DNA from 3 places in the Frankia umida genome. Region 1 is predicted to be linked to each of the others. Evidence: predicted binding sites of a transcription regulator. Region 1 holds the regulator's gene; each other region holds the start of a gene.
The links. Region 1 encodes LexA, which represses DNA repair genes until DNA is damaged. Its sites were predicted from a motif close to CGAACNNNNGTTCG; they were not measured.
Positions count from the first base shown of each region.

Region 2: a site for LexA is predicted at 2,140-2,153, ahead of MXD59_RS03165 (DUF222 domain-containing protein). Genes of this name have one in related genera too.
Region 3: a site for LexA is predicted at 1,151-1,164, ahead of MXD59_RS21025 (DUF222 domain-containing protein). Genes of this name have one in related genera too.

Region 1 covers NZ_JALKFT010000008.1:172,062-175,334, reverse strand. Annotated here, with positions in the region: gene nrdR (transcriptional regulator NrdR) at 1-251, opposite strand, end outside; gene MXD59_RS10780 (LysM peptidoglycan-binding domain-containing protein) at 586-1,044, opposite strand; gene lexA (transcriptional repressor LexA) at 1,355-2,119, shown strand; gene hflX (GTPase HflX) at 2,194-3,273, opposite strand, start outside.
Region 2 covers NZ_JALKFT010000002.1:223,168-226,440, forward strand. Annotated here, with positions in the region: gene MXD59_RS03155 (serine/threonine-protein kinase) at 1-266, shown strand, start outside; gene MXD59_RS03160 (hypothetical protein) at 333-596, shown strand; gene MXD59_RS03165 (DUF222 domain-containing protein) at 667-2,043, opposite strand; gene mqnC (cyclic dehypoxanthinyl futalosine synthase) at 2,466-3,273, shown strand, end outside.
Region 3 covers NZ_JALKFT010000029.1:8,760-12,032, reverse strand. Annotated here, with positions in the region: gene MXD59_RS21030 (MFS transporter) at 1-737, shown strand, start outside; gene MXD59_RS21025 (DUF222 domain-containing protein) at 1,381-2,541, shown strand; partial or broken gene MXD59_RS21020 (HNH endonuclease signature motif containing protein) at 2,575-2,820, shown strand; gene MXD59_RS21015 (uroporphyrinogen-III synthase) at 2,913-3,273, opposite strand, start outside.

The sequences.
Region 1 (3,273 bases):
AGCAGGGCGAGATCGTCATCGCGCACCGGTCGGCCCTGGCAGGCCTTGCGCACGCCGGCGACCACCTTCGCCCGGCTGAACGGCTCAGCCACCCCGCTGCGCTTGACCACCCGCAGCGAGGCCTCCTCCATCGTCGTGAACCGACGCCCGCACGACAGGCAGGAACGCCGCCGGCGGATCGCCGAGCCTTCTTCGGCCTCCCGACTGTCGACGACGCGACTGTCCGGATGCCGGCAGAACGGGCACCGCACGCGTTGACGCCTCCTCAGCCCGGACCGGCACGACCACCCTCGACGCCACCCTCGACGCACCAGATGTTGTGCCCAACCCTAGCGCACCACACCATGACTGGGGCAACAACCCCCCGCAGTGCCACGCTGGGACACCCGTGCGCGGATGGTCCGCAACCGTCCGCGAGCACCGCCGCGCCGGCCGGGACCGTGGGATACCGGCAGGTCACCGCGACAACCGGCCGGCCGCCAGGCCGAGGACTCAGGGTGTTCGACCCGTCGGGGGTACCCGGCCGCCACGCCCCACCACGACTGACACAGCCCGCTCCAGCCGGCGTTCGCGACCGCGCCGACCTCATTCCAGCAGCAGGAACTCACCGGGCACGAGATCGGGCGAGGACAGGTGGTTGACCCGCATCAGCCGGTCGACCACGACCCCGGTGTCGGCATCGGGATCGAGCGCGACGGCGATCTCCCGGAGGGTCTCCCCCGCCACGACCAGATGCCCGCGCCGCGGCTCATCCGCCCGCACCAGCGACGCACGCGGCACCATCACCATGAGCGCGGCCGCGACACACAACGCGATGACCGCGACGACGACCACCCGACCCCGCCGGGTCAGCCGCAGCGGCGGCTCGGCGCCACCCCCGACCCGGGAACCCGCCACGACCCCGGATGCCGCCACGGCTCCGGAAGCCCCCACCGTGCCCCGGAACCCCATGGACGGATGGCACGCCCACCCGCCGGCGCCACCGCGCCGCTGGGCCCGCACCACCGCCAGATCGACGACCCGTGTCGCGTGGTCCACACTCACGACAACCTCCCGGAGCGAGCGGACAGGAGCCGGTTACGAACTCCCGTTCGATCGAACTACTGGTCGATTGTGACACGGACCCGCGGGGAGAGGAAGAGACACGCTCGAACAGACGTTTGAGATTCCGCGACCGTCCGGTTACCGTCAAGACGATCAGGTGTGGACCGGACGATCCCCCCCGGTCGCGGACACTGCACGCCGTGGCGAGGCTGGGCACCCCAGGTGACCGGCGATCGCGTGGAATCACGGTCCGCGATCCGGGGTTGCCATCCGGCCACTACGCGGTATGCGACGAGGAGAGCGGTAAGCGATGACCACCCAAAGCAGGGGAACGCGCCGAGGCGGTGCCCGCGGCAACGTGCGGCCCTTCCCGGACAACCCCGCGGACGCGCCCGGACTGACCCCCCGGCAGCGCAAGGTGCTCGAGGTCATCCGGGCGGCCGTGGAGCGGCGCGGATACCCGCCCAGTGTGCGGGAGATCGGCGAGGCCGTCGGGCTCACCAGTACCAGCAGCGTGGCGCACCAGCTGAAGATGCTGGAGGAGAAGGGCTACATCCGGCGCGACCCGAACCGGCCGCGGGCGATGGAGGTGCTCGGCGCCGACCGCCCGCGCCGCGCCGGTGGCGGTGGGAGCGCCGCGACGGTGGTGCCGGCGTTCCCCGGCGAGGCGCCGGCCGCCCCCGGTGCCGCCAGCGATCCGCAGGCGACGTACGTGCCCGTGCTCGGGCGGATCGCCGCAGGTGGGCCGATCCTGGCCGAGCAGGCCATCGAGGACGTCTTCCCGCTGCCGCGGGAGATCGTCGGCGAGGGCACGCTGTTCCTGCTGCGGGTCGTCGGCGAGTCGATGGTGGGCGCGGCGATCTGCGACGGCGACTGGGTGGTCGTGCGCCAGCAGCCGGTGGCGGACAACGGCGAGATCGTCGCCGCCATGATCGATGGCGAGGCCACGGTCAAGCGCCTGCGGGTGCGCGACGGCAAGGTGTGGCTGCACCCGGAGAACCCGAGCTTCAGTGACATCCCGGGTGAAGGCGCGTCCATCCTCGGCCGGATCGTCGCGGTGCTGCGCCGGGTCTGACGGGCGATGGCCGGCCGCCTGGGGGCGGCCGGCCAGTTCGGGTGGAGGTCAAAGCCGGGGTGCCCGGCCCCCGCTCAGGCGCGGAACATGTCGAGATCCGCGGCGAGCGCCGGTGAGACCCGAGCCGTCAGGCGCGTGCCGTCACCGGTGTGTTCCTGACTCAGAACCTCGCCGATGGCGTGAATCCGCGAGACGAGGTCACCCCGCGTGTACGGGAGCAGGACCGTGAGTTCCACGTCCGGATGTGGCACCCGCAGGCTCAGGGCCTCGACGAGCGCGTTGAGGCCGTCTCCGGTGCGCGCGGAGATGAACACCGCGTCCGGGGCGAGCTGGCGCAGTTCGGCCAGCACCGTCGGTTCGGCCGCGTCGACCTTGTTGACGACGATCAGCTCGGGTACGCCGCCCGCGTCGATGTCGTTGAGGACCTCCCGCACCGCCGAGATCTGCCCGGCCGGATCCGCGGCGGAGCCGTCGACCACGTGCAGGATGAGATCGGCATCGGCGACCTCCTCCAGAGTGGAGCGGAACGCCTCGACGATCTGGTGCGGCAGGTGACGGACGAACCCGACCGTGTCGGTCAGGGTGAACGCCCGCCCGTCGGGCAGGGTCGCCCGGCGCACGGTGGGGTCAAGGGTGGCGAACAGCGCGTCCTCCACCAGCACTCCGGCACCGGTGAGCCGGTTGAGCAGCGAGGACTTGCCGGCGTTGGTGTAGCCGGCGATCGCCACCGACGGCGCCTCGCCGCGGCGCCGCGACGAACGCTTGGTCTCCCGCACGGTCGACATCTCGGCCAGGTCACGACGTAGCCGGGCCATCCGCGCCCGCAGCCGACGCCGGTCCGTCTCGATCTTGGTTTCACCGGGGCCGCGGGTACCGATCGGTGCCCGACCACCGCCGCTGGCGGCGGCCCGGGACATGGATTCACCCCAGCCACGCAGCCTCGGCAGCATGTACTGCAGCTGGGCGAGTTCGACCTGCGCCTTGCCCTCTCGGGACGTGGCGTGCTGGGCGAAGATGTCGAGGATCAGCGCCGTACGGTCGATCACCTTGACCTTGACGATCTCCTCGAGCTGGCGGAGCTGGCCCGGGGTGAGCTCACCGTCGCAGATCACCGTGTCGGCGCCGGTCGCGGCGACGACCTCGGCCAGCTCCCG
Region 2 (3,273 bases), on a different contig from region 1:
CCCAGCCGTACTCGCCTCCGGCCCAGCGGGAGCCTCGCCCACGGCGTCGGCTGAGGCTTCGGATCCCTTTCAAGCGAACGATCTTGTTCATCCTGTTCGTTCTCCTGCTCCTCTCCGCCATCGATCAGATCGCCTCGATGCTCGACGAGCAGCGCACCCGATTCTGGGACAAGGCGACCACCTCGATCAGCGACAGCGTCAACGATCACCTGGACAGCTGGTGGAACCAGGCGAAGGACCCCTTCACCGGTTCCTCGTCCGGTTAGTGCCGCTGACTTCGAGGCCCACCCCCGACAGGCGTAAACCTGCCGTCGGGCAGGTACACCGACACCATGGCGAGCATTACAACGAAGATCAACGAACTTCTGCACAGCCCGAAGACCCGAGAGATGGTGGACAAGGCCAAGGCCGCAGCGACCAAGCCCGAGAACCGGCAGAAGATCAAGGACATGCAGGCGAAGGTCACCAACCGCGCCCACTCCCACGGCAGCCCCAGCCCCAGCCCGAATCCGCCCGCTATGCCGACCAGCGGCTACGAGACGGATGTCGCCCCCGGCACCGGACGAGACGGCCCGGGCTCGAACCCCGGCCACTGATCTACAGCCGGTCTCTCTCCATCGGCGAGGCGGGCATGCGCCACATCGCGTGTGCCCGCCTTTCGCCTGTTCAGACGGTGAGCCCATGGCCGTCTTCATCGCAGAGAACCGGATCGTCGAGATTGACGACGCTGGGGCTCGGCACGTTCCGGGGGCTGCTCCGCAGACATTGTCCATCGGGGGCGCGGACAGTGACCGTTCCGTCGTGATCCCGATGAGCCGTGAGGCTCTGGTCGTGGATGGCGCGGTGGTGAGCGCCGCAGATGAGCAGGAGCAGCTCGACGTTCGTTTCGCCCCTGTCCGCGTGCCACTCGTGGCAGTGATGTATCTGGAGCCACCGAGTGTGGTCACAGCCCGGGAACTGACAGATTCCCTGATCTCGGGCGTAGACGGCGTCACGCACACGGCGTGTGGGATGGCGGCGGCGGCGACCGAGATGCAGGGGATTGCGCTGGGGGTCGCTGACCAGGGCGCGGATCATGCTGTCGCAGGCGAGGCGGCTGACCATGGCGGGCGGTAGCCCGATGCCCCAACCCAGGACAGCGGCGATGCCCGGGGGAAAGAGGCTGGGCGGGCGGACCGGCTCCTCCACCTCGCCCTCGTTCTCGTCTTCGTCTTCGTCGACCCCCCTCTCCTGCCTCTCCTGCTCGTCATCGGAGCTCGGCGGACGGGACTCTTCCTGCGCGGGCTCGTCGCCGACGTCGGGGGCAGTGAGATGGACGGTGAGGGCGTGCGGGGAGTCCTGGAGGGCCGGGGCGTTGTGGTGAAGAAACGCCTCGGCGAGCGCGATGAGGGCATCGGCATCCTGGGCGCGTCCGCGTGGGGCCTGGGCGAAGTCGCCGTCGGCGGGCGGGCCGACGGGCTCGGAGCCGCTGTTCGCCTCGAGGCTCGCGTGAGCGGCGTCGATGGCGGCGATGAGGATGGCGGCGTCGTCGGGGGCGAGCGTGGCAGTCAGGCGGATGGTGCCGTCGGGGCTGTGGCTGAAGGAGAGGGCGCGGGCAGCGCGCAGCTTCGCGGGGTCGGCGGCCTGCTGGCTGCGGCGGGAGACGAGACGCTCGAGGCGGCTGGCGGTGTTCCTGAGGGCGCGGTCCAGCCAGTCGGCCTCGCTGTCGGGAGTGGCAACGCGGGTGACCGCGCGCAGCTTGGAGTAGGACAGCAGACCGGCGGCGGATGCGGCCCTCAAGGACGGAAGCCGGGACAGGGCATGGGCCGTGGCGAGGTGCTCGCGAGCAGTGCGTAGATCCAGGCCGCAATGGAGGGCGAGCCAGTGGGCGCAGGACCGGACACCGAGGTCGTTCCAGCCCTCACGACGGTCGAAGGCGGCGATGGCGGTCAACCAGATGTGGCTGGCCTTAGCGAGGCGCACGGACCAGCGACGTAGGGCTTGGGCGACGTCATCAAGAGGGGCCTGCTCGGGATCGAGCGCAGGGCTGGGGCTGTCCGTCATGGTCATCACCGGTTCAGGGGTGAGGATCGGGTGGTTGCTGACAGATCCAGTGTCTCACGCGGCGCGGGATTTTTCGACCATGTGAGCGAAGATTTTCGAACGTCAGATCGAACAGTTCGACCCTGGTTCCGCGGAACCGCCTCGAGGCCTTGGCGGCGCCGGTCCCGGCCCTGGTGGGCGTCCGCGGTTCCGCGGAACAGTCCGGCGGTCGGATCGGGACCGGTGTCGGCGCGCCAACATGGCACTGACTCTCGTGCTGGTGGGCTGGGACGGGCAGGTGGCGGTGGTGGTGGTTCCGCGGAACCACCGGCGGTGCTGGGCAGCGCCGGGCGGGGCTGGGCGGTGCTGGGTCGTGTGGTGGGTGAGGTAGCTGGCGGGGCGACTCGGCCCGTTGGTGGGAGGGCAGGTCGTACGATCCTGGAGTGAGTGTTGTGGATGTCGACGGCGAGATTCCGGTGGGTCGGGGCGACGGCGGCGCGGGGGGTGAGGCCCGCGAGATCCGCGAAATCCTGGAGCGGGCGGCCGAGGGTGGGCGCATCTCACCCGAGGAGGCGCTGCTGATCTACACACGCGCACCCCTGCATGCGCTGGGTGGCGCGGCGGACACGGTACGGCGACGGCGGTATCCCGATGGGATCGCGACGTACATCATTGACCGGAACATCAACTACACGAACGTCTGCGTGACGGCCTGCCGGTTCTGCGCGTTCTTCCGCGCGCCGAAGCACGAGGAGGGCTGGGTCCGCGACGTCGACGATCTCGTCACCAAGTGTGGTGAGGCAGTCGAGCTGGGCGCGACCCAGATCATGCTGCAGGGCGGGCACCATCCCGAGTTCGGCATCGAGTGGTACGAGCAGACGTTCTCGGCGATCAAGGCTGCGTATCCGCAGCTCACGCTGCACTCGTTGGGTGCCAGCGAGGTCATGCACATCTCCCGGACCTCGGGCATCACGGTGGAGCAGGCCATCGTCCGGCTGCGGGACGCGGGGCTGGACAGTTTCGCCGGCGCGGGGGCGGAGATTCTCACCGAGCGTCCTCGGCGGGCGATCGCACCGCTGAAGGAGCCGGGGCACGTGTGGCTGTCGGTGATGGAGACGGCGCACAGGCTCGGCGTCGAGTCGACGGTGACGTTCATGATGGGTACGGGGGAGACGAACGCCGAGCGGATCGAGCACCTGCGGATGATCCGTGAGGTGCAGGATCGCACCGGGGGGTTCCGTTCGTTCATCC
Region 3 (3,273 bases), on a different contig from region 1:
TGCTGAAGAACCCCGGGCTCTTCGACCGGGCGGACGTCGCCCTCAGCTACGGGTTCCTGGGCGCACTGGTCGGCTCGCTGGCCCGCCCGCTGGGTGGGCGCCTCGGGGACCGTTTCGGCGGTGCCAAGGTCACCGTGGCCGCGTTCGGTGCCATGACGATCGGCGGCCTGGGCGCGATCGCCTCCATCGGAGCGAAGGGGAAGATCCTCGAGCGGCCCAGTTTCGGGCTGTTCTTCGCCTCCTTCATGCTCCTGTTCCTGGCCAGCGGCATCGGAAACGGTTCGACCTACCGGATGATTCCCGCCATCTTCGCGCGTCGCGGCCTCGCCGCCGGCGGCTCCGCCGAGACCATGCGCCGCTCTCGCAAGGAGGCCGCCGGCGCGCTCGGCATCTGTTCTGCTGTCGGCGCATTCGGTGGATTCCTGGTCCCGATCATCTATGCCGAGTCGAACAAGGCCTACCACACCATTGCTCCTGCACTGTGGGTGTATGTCGGCCTTTTCTTCGTCATGGCCCTCGTCACCTGGTTGTGCTATCTGCGCGGCGGCGGTCCGGAATTCATCCCCGCCCCGCGGTCGGCCGCCGACGATATGCCCGCACACGATTCTTCTGGGGGTGAGATGGCCACGCGGGAGGCATCCGTGGATTCCGGTCGGGCCGCCGCATTGGCGGGGGAGCGCGAGCGGATGTCGGTACCTCTGGGGGGTCGTGACACCGGGGCCGGTGTGCGGGGATAGTCGGATTCCCGCGCTGGTCGATGCTTCTTCCGGTTTCCACCAGGGTGCCGCTATGTGGCCTTTCTGGTGGCGGTAAGGCCACGGTGGAGCTCGCCTCGTTCTCCTGTCGGGTCCTGTCGTCGACCTTGCCGGGAACCCCGGTCGGGTCGCGGTCGGGCCGCGGTCACGGCCGCGACGCCCTCTGGCGGGTCGGGTGCTGCCAGGTGTGCCTCCGACTGGTGCCGTGCCGACATCCGGAATGAGCAGTATCTGATCATGGTGCGGAGGGTGGTCATCCGGCTGGTCGGATCGGGGGAGGCATCCTTGGCATCGCGACCCTGACTGGCCCGAGTGAGGGATGCGGTATGCGTGGCATCGAGTTACCTGGCCCCGGCGGGGGGTGCTGGGTCCGCTGGACTACACTGGAAATAGTTCGAACTGAGGTTCGATTTTCTGTCGCTGGGCAGGTTATGGTTCTGGCATGCCATTTCAGTCGGAGGAGCTGGCCGGCCCTGAGCCGCCGGGCGGGTCCGGTAGTGCTGCTGGGAATCTGGGCAGCAGGGATCCTGCCAACGCCCTGCCGAATATCCCCGTGGTTGTCGTCACGGGAGAGAAAAACGCCTCTTCTCGTACTGTAAACCAGCTGGAGGATATCGCCGGAGGTATGCGCACGCTGTTGTCCGTTGAGCCCTCGTGCTGGTCGCGCGACGATGTCGAGAACGTTCTTCTGGGTATGTACGAGCTGCTTTCCCAGCTGAGTGTGGTCCGTAGCCGGGCGATTCGCAGGGCCGGTGAGCTCGGGTTCTCCGCTCAGCGGGGCGCCCCTGATCTGGTCGGGTGGATGCGTGAGCAGATGCAGGTCGCTCCGGGGGACGCGAGGCGTCTGATCGCCGTCGCTCAGGCCGTGGTCGGCGGGCCATGCCAGGCCACCGGGGTGGCGCTGGCCCAGGGAAGAATCAGTCCCGAGCAGGCCGACGTGATTCTGCGGGCGGTGCGGGGATTCCCCGGGCAGGCCAGTGACGAGCAGCGACGTGCGATGCAGGCCGCGCTGCTCGCCGACGCGATCCGGATGGATCGTCATCAGCTGACCAGGTCGGCGGCTCAGCTGACCGAGAAGCTGCTCGCCGCCGACCGCCCAGCGGACGAGGAGAAGCGCCACGACACCGGCGCGGCCGGCAGTGGCATGGCTGGCAGCGGTGACAAGCCCGATGCGACGTGCGGGGGCGGGGAGGACGGCCCAGTCGACGCGGGCGATGCTCCGCCGGTGGGTGACGGCTGTTCGCCGGAGTCAGAGAGCAGCGGTCCGGGCCAGGGCAGCGGTCCGGGCCAGAGCGGCGGCAGTGCCCCGCGGCCGGATCCGCAGGCGGTACGTCAGCTGACGTTCTTCGACACGCCGCAGGGCACCACGCTGGTGCGCGGCGAGCTGGACGCCGAAGGCGCGGCGCTGCTGCGGACGGCGCTCGATGGTCTGTCCGCTCCCCGCCCGGGCGAGGATGGCGCACGTGATCCGCGCACTCCCGCCCGCCGTCGTGCCGATGCGCTGGTGGAGCTGGTCAGCCGGGCTCTTTCCGGGAATCGGGTGCCGAAGTCAGGAGGTACGCGGCCCCATCTCACGGTCACGATCGCCTGGTCGACCCTGATCTCGGGCGGTCTGGGTTCGGCGACGACGAGCTGGGGAATGCCGCTGCCCCTCGAGGTGATCCGCCGGATCTCCTGCGACGCGGCGGTCGGCCGTATCATTCTCGACCCGAACGGCGTGCCGCTGGATGCCGGGAGGAGCGTGCGGACGGTTCCCCCGCACATGCGTCGAGATCTTGTCTCCTGAGACGGCGGGTGTGCATTCCCGAGTTGTGACAGGCCGCCTTCGTGGACCGAGGCCCATCACATCGTCCACTGGCTCGACAATGGTGCGACGAAGGTCGACAACCTGGTACTGCTGTGCTCCTTTCATCATCATCGAGTGCATCGGGAAAAATGGCATGTTGTTGTCGAGGGTGATCGAAGGCCGTCGTTTGTGTCGCCGGCAGATATCGATCCGTCTCGCCGTCGGCGTCGGAATCTCCACGGTCAGCCGCCCGATCTCCTGGGCGGGTGGAGACTGTGATGGCGGGCTCTCGAGATGATCAGATTGGTGATGTCATGTCCTGGTCAGGTGAAGATGCTCCGTCGGGTGCGCACCGTGGGGCGGCATCGTCGTTAGTAACGCCAGTCGGCGGTGTCGACGGCGGCGCGTTCGGGATCGAAGGCGAGGCGGTAGCCGCGTTTGGCCACGGTCTGGATGATGCGCGGGTCGCCGAGAGCCGCCCGCAGCCGTCCGATGGCGACCTCGACGGCATGCTCGTCGCCGCCACCCGGGGGCAGCAGGTCGCGACGGGTCACCACGTGCCCCGGCCGGGCGGCGAGGCGGCGCAGCAGAGCCATCGCGGTACGGCTCAGCGGCACGATCCGGCCGTCGGCCACGGCGGCCTGGCCGCGGATGTCGAGCCAGCCCTCGGCGACGGGCAGCAGCAGGCCACGGCGGCGTGGCACCTGTTCGACGATCTCGCGTACGAGTGCC